One region of the Herbaspirillum sp. DW155 genome, then DNA from elsewhere that is predicted to be linked to it. Evidence: predicted binding sites of a transcription regulator. Region 1 holds the regulator's gene; each other region holds the start of a gene.
The links. Region 1 encodes HrcA, which represses chaperone genes, less so after heat shock. Its sites were predicted from a motif close to TTAGCACTCNNNNNNNNNGAGTGCTAA; they were not measured.
Positions count from the first base shown of each region.

Region 2: rpoH (RNA polymerase sigma factor RpoH) is a predicted target of HrcA. The motif match lies at 1,696-1,722, and genes of this name have one in related genera.
Region 3: groES (co-chaperone GroES) is a predicted target of HrcA. The motif match lies at 2,125-2,151, and genes of this name have one in related genera.

Region 1 covers NZ_AP029028.1:645,935-650,145, reverse strand. The annotation lists gene AACH55_RS02970 (NAD kinase) at 48-965, opposite strand; gene AACH55_RS02965 (HAD family hydrolase) at 1,002-1,730, shown strand; gene hrcA (heat-inducible transcriptional repressor HrcA) at 1,802-2,830, shown strand; gene fur (ferric iron uptake transcriptional regulator) at 2,930-3,355, opposite strand; gene AACH55_RS02950 (outer membrane protein assembly factor BamE) at 3,567-4,115, shown strand; gene dapB (4-hydroxy-tetrahydrodipicolinate reductase) at 4,152-4,211, shown strand, end outside.
Region 2 covers NZ_AP029028.1:4,744,226-4,748,436, forward strand. The annotation lists gene AACH55_RS21605 (ATP-binding cassette domain-containing protein) at 1-414, shown strand, start outside; gene ftsX (permease-like cell division protein FtsX) at 411-1,334, shown strand; gene rpoH (RNA polymerase sigma factor RpoH) at 1,883-2,782, shown strand; gene AACH55_RS21620 (SCO family protein) at 2,882-3,472, opposite strand; gene cyoE (heme o synthase) at 3,477-4,211, opposite strand, start outside.
Region 3 covers NZ_AP029028.1:908,955-913,165, reverse strand. The annotation lists gene AACH55_RS04110 (branched-chain amino acid ABC transporter substrate-binding protein) at 1-514, opposite strand, end outside; gene AACH55_RS04105 (EthD domain-containing protein) at 1,217-1,942, shown strand; gene groES (co-chaperone GroES) at 2,267-2,557, shown strand; gene groL (chaperonin GroEL) at 2,700-4,211, shown strand, end outside.

The DNA of each region.
Region 1 (4,211 bases):
TGTTCGCAAGCAAGCCGGCATGCAGATGGGGCCGGCTTGCTGCGGGCTTATTGTAATCGGCCTTCTATCGACGGGTATTCATTCCAGTGCAGCTTCTCGCGCAGGGTATCGAAATAGCTCCAGCCCTCGGGATGCAGGAAGGTGATCTTGTGCGCCGAACGGCGGATCACGATACGGTCGCCATGCAGCACGCTGGTCAAGGATTGCATGTCGAAGTTGGCGCTGACCTCGCGCCCGGCCACCACCTGGATGACGATCTCGCAGGAATCCGACAGCGTGATGGGACGGTTGGACAGCGAATGCGGCGAGATCGGCACCATCACGATGCCATGCAGGCTGGGATGCAGGATGGGCCCGCCCGCCGACAGCGCATAGGCCGTGGAACCGGTGGGGGTGGCCACGATGAGGCCATCGGAGCGCTGGTTGTACATGAAGCGGCCATCGACTTCCACCCGCAGCTCGACCATGCCGGAGGTGGAACCGCGCGCCACCACCACGTCGTTCAAGGCCAGCGCACGGAAGATCTCGCCGCCTTCGCGGTAGACCCGCGCTTCCAGCAGCGAGCGCGACTCGGCTTCCACCTTGCCTTCCAGCATTTCGCCCAGAGCCGGTATCATGCGGTCTTGCGCGATATCGGTGATGAAGCCCAGGCGCCCCTGGTTGATGCCGATCAGCGGCACGTTGTAAGGCGCCAGCTGGCGCGCGATGCCCAGCATGGTGCCATCGCCACCGACCACGATGGCCACGTCCGCATGCTGGCCGATCTGCTCGGGGGTCATGCTGTCATAGCCTTGCAGGGCGATGTTCTCGGCGGTCTCGGTCTCGAAGACCACGGTGTGGCCGTGCGATTCCAGGAACACAGCGATGTCCGACAAGATCTGCGCGATGCCGACGGCCTGGAACTTGCCGACGATGGCGACGGTTTTGGGTACAGCTGCCTGAACGGGTAATTTGATGGGCCACATGCTGCGGATTAGACCATAATTTGAGATGACATTGTAATGAAACCAAGCACCTCCCCCCTGCCGCACTCAGTTGCTCAAGCACCGATCCAGGCCGTGCTGTTCGACCTCGACGACACCCTCTGGGCCATCGAACCGGTGCTGGTGCGCGCTGAAGGGCTGCTCTACGACTGGCTGCGCGAGCATGCTCCTGCAGTGGCAGCGGCCCATACCATCACCAGCCTGCGCGAGCGCCGCATGGCCCTGATGCAGACTGACCCGATGTATCGCATCGATCTCTGGAAGCTGCGCCACACGGCGCTCTCCGAGGTCTTCCGCGAGCATGACGTGGACCTGGCGCTGGTTGATCCGGCCATGGCGCTGTTCTCCGAAGCGCGCAGCACGGTGGCGCTGTTCGATGACGTCGAACCGGCGCTGCTGCGCATGAAGGGGCGGCTGACCCTGGGCTCGGTCTCCAACGGTTTTGCCGATCTGGAACGCATCGGGCTGGCCGGCCACTTCGGCGTCTCGATTGCCGCCCACCGCTTCGGCCGCGCCAAACCTGATCCGGCCATCTTCCACGCTGCCTGCGATGCACTGCAGGTCGCCCCGGCAGCCACCGTGTATGTGGGCGACGATCCGCTACTGGACGTGCAAGGCGCGCAGCAGGCCGGTCTGCGGGCGGTGTGGATGAACCGTTTCGGCCGCATCCTGCCCGAAGGCATCCACCCCGACGCCATCTGCCGCGACCTGCATGAGCTGCACGACTGGCTGCAAACGCAAGCCTGATCCTTCGCTCAAATCGCGCCCAGGCTGACGTGCGCGTCACATTTGCCTGATATGCCGCTAGAATATGTCCCATGCAACTCGATAACCGCGCCCGCACTCTCCTGAAAGCCCTGGTCGAACGGTACATCGCCGACGGCCAGCCGGTGGGTTCTCGCGCCCTGTCGAAACTGTCGGGCCTGGAACTGTCGCCGGCGACCATCCGCAACATCATGGCCGATCTCGAAGAGATGGGCTTCGTCGCCAGCCCGCACACCTCGGCCGGCCGCGTGCCCACGCCGCGCGGCTATCGCATGTTCGTCGATACCCTCCTGACCGTCGAGGCCATCGACGAAAGCGCCCTCGAAGGCCGTCTGCAGGCGCGTTTGCAACACAGCGGTTCGCCCCAGAAGATCATCACCAATGCAGCCCAGGTGCTGTCCTCGCTGTCACAGTTCGCGGGCGTGGTGATGACGCCCAAGCGCGAATCGGTGTTCCAGCAGATCGAGTTCCTGCGGCTGTCGGAAAAGCGCATCCTCCTGGTCATCGTCGACCAGGGCGGCGACGTGCAGAACCGCATGCTGCTCACCGAGGTCGACTACACCCCGAGTCAGTTGACCCAGGCCGCCAATTACATCAACCAGCATTACGCCGGCCAGTCCTTCGACCAGGTGCGCGTGCACCTGCAGGGCGAACTGCGCCAGCTGCGCGACGACATGACCGCGCTCATGCAAGCTGCGGTCGAAGCCGGCAGCGACGCCATGAACGAGGAAGCCGACAACAACGTGGTCATCTCCGGCGAGCGCAACCTGCTGTCGGTGACCGACCTGTCCTCCAACATGAATTCGCTGCGCCGCCTGTTCGACATGTTCGAGCAGAAGACCGGGCTGTTGCAGCTGCTGGACGTCTCCAGCAAGGCCACCGGGGTGCAGATCTTCATCGGCGGCGAATCCCAGCTGGTACCCATGGATGACATGAGCATCGTCACCGCGCCCTACGAAGTCAACGGCCGCATCGTCGGCACCCTGGGCGTGATCGGGCCGACCCGCATGGCCTACGAACGCGTCATCCCCATCGTCGACATCACCGCCAAGCTGCTCTCCAGCGCATTGAGCCAGCACTGATCCGGCAGGACGAAAAAAGCCACGGGATCAATCCGTGGCTTTTTTGCTGTTTCCTTCACACTGCCTTGCCAAAGTAAAACCAGGCAATCGATCGCAAACTTACTTCTTCACTTTCTTGCAGTTCTTGCAATGACCATAGAGGGCCAGGGCATGGTCGGCAATCTCGAACCCGTGCTCCTGGGCAATCTTCAACTGGCGCTTTTCGATTTCGGCGTCGAAGAATTCCTCGACCTTGCCGCAATCCAGGCAGACCAGGTGATCGTGGTGCGAGCCTTCGTTGAGTTCGAAGACGGCCTTGCCGGTCTCGAAGTGATTGCGCTGGAGCAGTCCGGCCTGCTCGAACTGGGTCAGCACGCGATAGACAGTGGCCAGGCCCACGTCGAGATTGTCGGAAAGCAATTGTTTGTAGACGTCTTCGGCGCTCAAGTGGCGCACGGAGGTGTTCTGGAAGATTTCAAGGATCTTCAGGCGCGGCAGGGTCGCCTTCAGGCCGCTGGCCTTCAGTTCGGATGGATTGTTCGGCATGGTAGAGTGGGTTCCCGGGTTTACTGGTCTCGAACAGGCGCGGCGGTCCACTGGGAAGACCTGGCGGACCGTTCCGGCGGGGCGGTGGGGAACACCCTTTTACACCCGGAACGCACTCATGCCTATTTAAGAAGTAAGTTCTAGCTTATCATATAGCGCTTTAGGCTCATGGCTCAACCCGGTTGAAATCTTTATGCGCATGCTTTCCCGAATGAAGTCCCGTCATCACACCGCCGCCCTTGGCGTCCTTGCAGCACTGGCCGTATCGCTGGCCGGCTGTTCCTCGACCAAGGCGCCGGACCAGGCAGCGCCCACCGATACCTCGGGCGTGAAAGTGACCGGCAAGAGCGATAGCCTGTTCGGCTTCCTGCGACCCTATCGCATCGACATCCAGCAAGGCAACTTCGTCTCCAAGGAAATGGTGGCGCAGCTGCGTCCGGGCCTGACCCGCGACCAGGTGCGCTTCGTGCTGGGCACGCCGCTGCTGTCGGACATGTTCCACGCCAACCGCTGGGATTACGACTTCCGCCTGGCCAAGGGCAATGGCGAGGTCATGACCAGCCGCGTCTCGGTGTTCTTCAAGGATGACCTGCTGGATCACGTCGAGGGCGGCCAGAACCTGCCCACCGAAAGCGAATACCTGACCCTGATCACCGACGCCAAGGTCGGCGCCAAGGCCAGCTTCGGCGACAAACCCAAGGAAGAGAGCGAGATCAAACCGGCCTCCCCGGTCGCGCCCTCCTCGGCCACCGGCAAATAAGACCTGCCTTCCGCACCTGTTTACTCCGAGTTTCACATGACTGCATTGAATATCGCCGTGGCCGGCGCCTCCGGGCGCATGGGCCGCATGCTGATC
Region 2 (4,211 bases), 1.4 Mb from region 1:
CGCAATCTGCTGGCCAACGTGATGCTGCCGCTGATCGTGACCGGCGCTTCCCGCCAGGACGCCGAAAAGCGCGCCCGCGCCGCGCTGGACAAGGTGGACCTGCTGGACAAGGCCCGCTGCGAGCCGCTGGAGCTGTCCGGTGGCGAGCAGCAGCGGGTGGCCATCGCGCGTGCCATCGTCAACCGGCCGCAGATCATCCTGGCCGACGAACCGACTGCCAACCTGGACCGCGCCAATGCCAACAAGGTGCTGGCGGCGCTGAAATCCTTCCACGGTGTGGGCGTGACCTGCCTGATCTCGACCCACGACGAGAATTTCCTCACCGGGGCCGACCGCATCATCTACCTGGACCGTGGCCGCATCGTCGATGGCTGGCACAACGGCGTGGCCAATCCCGTGGAGGTATCGCCATGAACTGGCTCGGACAGCATTTCGCCGCCATCGCCGATGCGCTGCGCCACCTGCTGCGCTCGCCGGGCAACTTCGTGCTCAACGTGCTGGTGGTCTCGATTGCGCTGGCCCTGCCCTTTGCGGGCCTGTCGGCGCTGGAAAATGTGCGGCCGATCTCGGACCAGATGTCGGTGGAGCCCGAGATCAGCATCTTCATGAAGCCCGACGCCAGCCGCGAGGCGGCCCAGGCGGTGGGCAAGACCATCAGCCAGATCCTCAAGGACGGCAAGACCAACGGCAAGGTCGAATTCATCCCGCGCGAGAAGGCTTTTGAGGCGATGAAGAGCAAGACCGGCCTGGCCGATGTGCTCGCCACGCTGGGCAGCAATCCGCTGCCGGACAGCTACGTGGTGCGCCTGCCCGGCCTGGAAAACGCCATGAACGCCACCCGCGTGGATGACATCGCCCAACAGTTGAAGAAGCAGCCGGGCGTGGACACGGTGCAGATCGATTCCGAATGGGTCAAGCGGCTGGCGGCGCTGCTGCGCATCCTGCGGCTGGTGCTGCTGTTCCTGGGCATCACGCTGGGGGCGGTGGTGGTGGCGGTGGTGTTCAACACCATCCGCCTGCAGGTGATGACGCAGCGCGATGAGATCGAGGTGTCGCGCCTGTTCGGGGCGACCAATGCCTTCATCTATCGGCCCTTCTACTACACCGGCGCCCTGCTGGGCTTGTGCGCCGGGGTAGTGGCGCTGGGGCTGGTAGTGGCGGCACAGCAGCCGCTGAACGAAGCCATTCTGGATTTTGCTCATCTCTATGCATCGGAATTCCAGCTGGCCCTGCCCAGCGCCATGGCCATCGGCCTGCTGCTGGTCATCAGCGGCTTGCTGGGCTTGTTCGGGGCGATGCTGTCGGTGCGCAGGCAGTTGGCCAGGAAGGCTTGAATCTCAGCCGGCGCTGCCGAGCCCGCCGCACAAACGATGCCCGCTGTTGCGGGCATCGTTTTTTGGCAAGAACATTCATCTGCCGGTTGCCGGACACAATAAAGAGGCCGTCCCGCCGTCCTCACCATGAAGCCCGCTTCATTTGCCTGTTTTACCGCCTCTTTGCCGGCTGGCTCAGGGGATCGGGTGATCAGCGCTTCCCGGCCCTTTCGCCCTGCAAAAATTGTTACAAGTTTCTGAGCCGCTTTTGACCCCCATTGCAACTTTTGTCGCCCAAAGGCGACTAAGATGGAGGGGAATTAATGCAATGGTTAGCTTAACAGCAATAGAGCTTGACTATCACCGCCTCACCATCATGCAATTAGCACTCCCGGGTGACGAGTGCTAAAATAGTTTTCGAATTGCTCCAGTTTTAGGGGAGCACTGCACCAAACAGCGTCCGGCCGCATTGGCCGGGCCGGGGAAGTTGGACCACATTGCCCCCGGCAACCGAAGCATCCGCTTCCTACCGTTTCATACTGTTTCCGTGAAGGAACCAAGGAGAATCCATGAAAACTGCGTCTGCACACACTGCACTCATGCCTGCCGAGTCCAATGCGCTCGCGCTGGGTTTTTCCGGCAGCCTGGGCAATATCGACGCGTATATCTCGGCAGTGAACCGCCTGCCCATGCTGACCCAGGAAGAAGAGGTCAAGCTGGCACGCGACCTGCGTGAGAAGAACGACCTGGGCGCCGCCCAGAAGATGGTGCTGTCGCACCTGCGCCTGGTGGTATCGATTGCCCGCGGCTATCTCGGCTACGGCCTGCCGCATGCCGACCTGATCCAAGAAGGCAACATCGGCCTGATGAAGGCCGTCAAGCGTTTCGACCCGGCCCAGAACGTGCGCCTGGTGTCCTATGCCATGCACTGGATCAAGGCCGAGATCCACGAGTACATCCTGAAGAACTGGCGCCTGGTGAAGGTCGCTACCACCAAGGCCCAGCGCAAGCTGTTCTTCAACCTGCGCAGCCACAAGGAAGGTCTGGACGCGATGACGCCGGCCCAGGTCGAGGCTCTGGCCAAGACCCTGGACGTCAAGCGCGAAGAAGTGATCGAGATGGAAACCCGTCTGTCCGGTCGCGATATCGCCCTGGAATCGCCCACCGATGATGACGATGACAAGTTCGCGCCCATCGCCTACCTGTCTTCCGACAATTCGGAACCGACCCGCGTGATCGAGGCCAAGCAGTACGACCGCCTGCAGTCCGAAGGCCTGGAAGCCGCACTGTCCAAGCTGGATGACCGCTCGCGCCGCATCGTCGAGGCCCGCTGGCTGGCCAATGACGATGGCTCGGGTGCCACCCTGCATGAACTGGCAGACGAGTTCGGCGTCTCGGCCGAGCGTATCCGCCAGATCGAAGCGGTGGCATTGAAGAAGATGAAGACCGCGCTGCAGGCTTATTCCTGATCGCCTCTTCACTCCGATTCATCAGCAATTAAAAAAGGCGCCCTCGGGCGCCTTTTTTTATCTAAACGATTTATATCGTTTATCTCTTTTCGCAAACCATCACGACAGCAACAACTTGATGTCGTGCGCCAGCGTCTGCGGCCCCTGGCCATGCTTGACGAAGAGGCGGATGTGTCCCTGCGGGTCGAACACATAGCTGCCTGCGGTGTGATCCATCGTATAGCTGCCCGGCTGCTTGCCCGGCACCTTCTGGTAGAACACCTTGAATTCCTTGGCCACCTTCTCGGTCTGCTGCAGATCGCCGCGCAGACCGAGGAAGCGCTTGTCGAAGGCCGGCACGTACTGCGCCAGCACTTCCTGGGTATCGCGCTCGGGATCGACGGTGACGAAGAGCACCTGCACCCGGTCGGCATCCGGGCCGAGTTCCTTCATGACGTTGGACATCTCGGCCATGGTGGTCGGACACACGTCCGGGCATTGCGTATAACCGAAGAACATCACCACCACCTTGCCCTTGAAATCGGCCAGGGTGCGCGGCTTGCCGTTGTGGTCGGTGAGCGCGAAGTCCTTGGCATAGTCCAGGCCGGTGACATCCGTATTGTTGAACTTCAGTTCAGGCTTGGACTGGCCGCAGGCCGCCAGCAGTGTCGCGCAGCCTGCCAGCAGCAGCGCCGAGAGAAATCTTTTCATGTGTTCAGAAACTGCGGAACAGGAAATAGTGGTCCACCAGCAGCACCGCAAACAGGATGGACAGGTAGATGATCGAATACGCAAAAGCCTTGCGCGCGATCAGGTCGGTGTAATGGCGATAGATCTGCCACGAATACCACAAGAAGATCCCGCCCAGCACGATGGCCGTACCCAGATAGATCAAGCCGCTCATGCCGATGGCGAACGGCAGCATGCTCACCGCCAACAGCGCAATGGTGTACATCAGGATGTGCAGCTTGGTCACGTCCATGCCGTGCGTGATGGGCAGCATCGGCAGGCCGGACTTGGCGTAGTCGTCGCGGCGGTACATGGCCAGCGCCCAGAAGTGCGGCGGGGTCCAGATGAAGATGATCATCACCAGCACCCAGGCCTGCATCGGCACGTCATTGGCCATCGCTGCCCAGCCCAGCGCAGGCGGCATGGCGCCTGCCAGGCCGCCGATGACGATGTTCTGCGAGGTCGCCGGTTTGAGGATGATGGTGTAGATGATGGCGTAACCGACGAAGGTGGCGAAGGTCAGCCACATGGTCAGCGGATTGACCAGGTTGTACAGCACCCACATGCCCAGGCCACCGAGCACGCCCGAGAACACCAGGGTCTGGCCCACGGTGATTTCACCGCGCGCCATCGGACGGCGCGCCGTGCGGGCCATACGCGAATCGATCTCGCGCTCGACCAGGCAGTTGATGGCGAAGGCCGCACCGGCCAGGAGCCAGAT
Region 3 (4,211 bases), 260 kb from region 1:
CGGCCACGTTCTTGGCCTTGAGTTCATTGACGGCATAGCGACCCAGGACGCCACCGAGCTGGCCATCGTTGGCCACCACGCGGAAGGCGGTGTTGAAGCCTTGCTGGGTGTACTTGGGGTTGGTTGCCGAGGGCGAGATTTGCGGGATGCCGGCGTCAAAGTAGATCTTGGAGGCCGGGATGGTGGTGCCGGAGTTCATGTGGCCGACCACGCCCTTGACCTTGGCATCGACCAGAGCCTGTGCCACGGTGGTGGCTTGCTTCGGGTCGGAGGCGTCATCCTGGGCGACCAGCTGGAAGGTCACCTTCTTGCCGCCGATCGTGATGCCCTTGGCATTGAGTTCGTCCACGGCCATGCGGGCGCCGTTTTCATTGTCCTTGCCGATGTGTGCATTGGGACCAGTCAGGGGAGCGACGTGACCGATCTTGATGACTTCTTGTGCTTGTGCAGCCCCTGCGAATGCGAACGCTGCCACCAGTGCTGTAGCGACAGGAATCATTTTGATTTTTTGCATGAATTGCTCCTATTACTTCCAATGAATGATTGAAAACGCAGTGCGTTGTGCCATTTGTTTTAGGTACGCTGACCGGCCCTGCTCCCCCCTTGTGGACGGTGGCAAGACCGGACAACGCCGCAGCGCCTCCCAGTTTCTGACCGGTTCTTGCTTGCGGACTCTGCTACTGCAAAAAACGAGCCATGCCTGAGAGCATCCCGACTCGGGCGCTTTACCGCCGGCCATCCCCGCTTAAAAAGGGACGGAGCCACAGCAGCCAAGCGGCCCGGCCGCAGCGCCAGGCCAGGCGGGGCAGTGCCTCCAATACACCGCCCCGCCGGGCAGAATACACCGTAATGGTGCGGCTGGGAGAGCCAGTTCCGTGCCAACGCGGTACTTCGTTGATATCGCACGTTTTATGCACTTTTTTAAATCGAAATGCGAAGGGATGCACCATTAAGGGCCATGTAACAGAAGAAAGCTGCACCCGGCCACAAACTGCAGCAGAAAATGCCTCTTATTATTCGCATATAAATTCCCGCAAATTGAGAATATCTCACGAATAGGACGGCCAGAGCCATCACGCGGGTGGATAGCTCACATCAGCACAATCCATTTGTTCTGCAGCAAAGGGGACCTTGGAGTGATGCGGGGTCTGCACCAGGGTGCCGCCCCCTCCTATGAAAACAGCATCACCACGACGAGAAAAGAAAAGAGACATTCATGATCAAATTGATGATCATCGGCCGACGCCGAGCCGGCATGACCCGCCGCGACATGCAGCACCACATGCTCAACATCCACGCCCCTCTTGTACTGGAGTTCATCGCCGCGCATCCGGCCGAGGCGCCCAAACGCTATGCGCAGAACCATTTCATCGACGCTACCCATGCCCTGGGCACGCCTGCGGAGTCTGACTGGGCACTGGACCGCGACTTCGTGACGCAGGTCTGGGCCACCTCCCCCGCCGAGGCGATGGCCGGCCTGGCCCTGCCCTTCTACCAGGAAAAGCTGCGCCCGGATGAAGAGAACTTCGTGGAGCAGTCCACCGTCTGCAAATTCATGGTGCAGGAGGAGCTGGTCTTTTGTGACCAGCGGCGCACTGCGCGCCACAAGCTGTTCTTCGTCCTGCCTGCGGCCCCGGAAGCCGCCACGGAGGACGGACCGCGTGCCGAGCAGTTCGCCGAGGTGGTTGCCCGCGTGGTGGCGGACCGGCGCACGCCGTATATCTCGCGCCATGTCCGCAACCGGGTGATGAATCCGCCGGGCGGCACCGCCAGCGTCGATCTGATCGAGGAATTCTGGCTCGATGATGCAGACAGTGCCGAACGTCTGCTGGCGCTGCTCAAGGAAGGTCTGGCGAGCGAGGCGACTGCACCCGGCTTGTGGCAGGTCTGGCAGCGTGGCATGGCCAGCATTGCGCTGGAGCACGCGCTCTATCCGGGATGATGTAGTGCCGTCACATCGGGGCGCCCTGAGGGGCGCCCGGTTGTATTGCCCCCCCTGAAAACCTGCTCATTAGCTAATCCCAAAGCAAATCAAAATGAGCAAGGTCATCGCAAAAAATTCAAGCGTTGGACAATCGTGCACAGCAATTGACGCCTTGAAAATTCCCCAACCCATCCCTATACTTAGCACTCGTCACGGCAGAGTGCTAACAGCCCGCCGGGCGCAATCCCCTTTTTCTTGCGGTGAGGTTTGCTGCATTTGGAAGACAACCGTTGCAGGCTTCGCCGCAATCAATGCTAACTTATTGAAAATTAAGGAGTTCTCATGAATCTTCGCCCTTTGCACGATCGCGTTATCGTCAAGCGCCTCGACCAGGAAACCAAGACTGCTTCCGGTATCGTTCTGCCTGACGCAGCGACCGAAAAGCCGGACCAAGGCGAAGTCCTGGCCGTCGGCAACGGCAAGATCCTGGAAGATGGCAAGGTCCGCCAACTGGCCGTGAAGGTCGGCGACCGCGTTCTGTTCGGCAAGTACTCCGGCCAGGCCGTGAAGATCGATGGCCAGGAACTGCTGGTCATGCGCGAAGAAGACCTGTTCGCCGTCGTCGAGAAGTAATTCGGCATCGGGCCTTCCTTTTCCTTCTCTATATAGAAAGAAAACCTGAAGGCCAGCGGCAGCAAGACAGCAGCCGGCATGCCTGAAGCTTAATGCTCAAGCCCGGCTACATGAACTGAACCGAATTTCTGGAGAATCCAACATGGCAGCAAAGCAAGTTATTTTCGGCGATGAAGCACGCGCCAAGGTCGTCAACGGCGTCAACATCCTGGCCAACGCAGTCAAGGTCACCCTGGGTCCGAAGGGCCGCAACGTCGTACTGGAGCGCAGCTTCGGCGCCCCGACCGTGACCAAGGACGGCGTTTCCGTCGCCAAGGAAATCGAACTGAAGGACAAGCTGGAAAACATGGGTGCCCAGCTGGTCAAGGAAGTCGCTTCCAAGACCTCCGACAATGCCGGTGACGGTACCACCACCGCTACCGTGCTGGCCCAGGCCATCGTGCGCGAAGGCTTCAAGTACGTCGCCGCCGGCTTCAACCCGACCGACCTGAAGCGCGGTATCGACAAGGCCGTCACCGCCATCGTCGGCGAAGTGAAGAACCTGGCCAAGCCCACCACCACCTCCAAGGAAATCGCTCAAGTCGGCTCGATCTCGGCCAACTCCGATGCGGACATCGGCGACATCATCGCCAAGGCCATGGAAAAGGTCGGCAAGGAAGGCGTCATCACCGTGGAAGACGGCAAGTCGCTGGAAAACGAACTGGATATCGTCGAAGGTATGCAATTCGACCGCGGCTACCTGTCGCCGTACTTCATCAACAACCAAGAGAAGCAGATCGTCGCTCTGGACAATCCCTTCATCCTGCTGTTCGACAAGAAGATCTCCAACATCCGTGACCTGCTGCCGGTGCTGGAACAAGTCGCCAAGGCTGGCCGTCCGCTGCTGATCGTGGCCGAAGACGTCGAAGGCGAAGCCCTGGCTACCCTGGTGGTCAACAACATCCGTGGCATCCTGAAGACTGCTGCCGTCAAGGCTCCTGGCTTCGGCGACCGCCGCAAGGCCATGCTGGAAGACATCGCCATCCTGACCGGTGGCCAGGTGATCGCCGAAGAAGTCGGCCTGACCCTGGAAAAGGCTACCCTGGCTGAACTGGGCCAAGCCAAGCGCGTTGAAATCGGCAAGGAAAACACCACCATCATCGACGGCAACGGCGAAGCCGCTGGCATCGAAGCGCGCGTGGCGATGATCCGCACCCAGATCGGCGAAGCCACCTCCGACTACGACCGTGAAAAACTGCAAGAGCGCGTGGCCAAGCTGGCCGGCGGTGTTGCACTGATCAAGGTTGGCGCTGCCACCGAAGTCGAAATGAAGGAAAAGAAGGCCCGCGTCGAAGACGCCCTGCACGCTACCCGCGCTGCTGTTGAAGAAGGCGTCGTGCCCGGCGGTGGCGTTGCCCTGCTGCGCGCTCGCGCCAACGTCAAGGATCTGAAGGGCGACAACGCCGACCAGGAAGCCGGTATCAAGATCGTGCTGCGCGCCATCGAAGAGCCGCTGCGCCAGATCGTCTTCAACGCCGGCGACGAGCCGTCGGTGGTGGTGAACAAGGTGCTGGAAGGTTCGGGCAACTTCGGCTACAACGCTTCCAACGGCACCTACGGTGACCTGGTGGAACTGGGCGTGCTGGATCCGGCCAAGGTGACCCGTTCGGCCCTG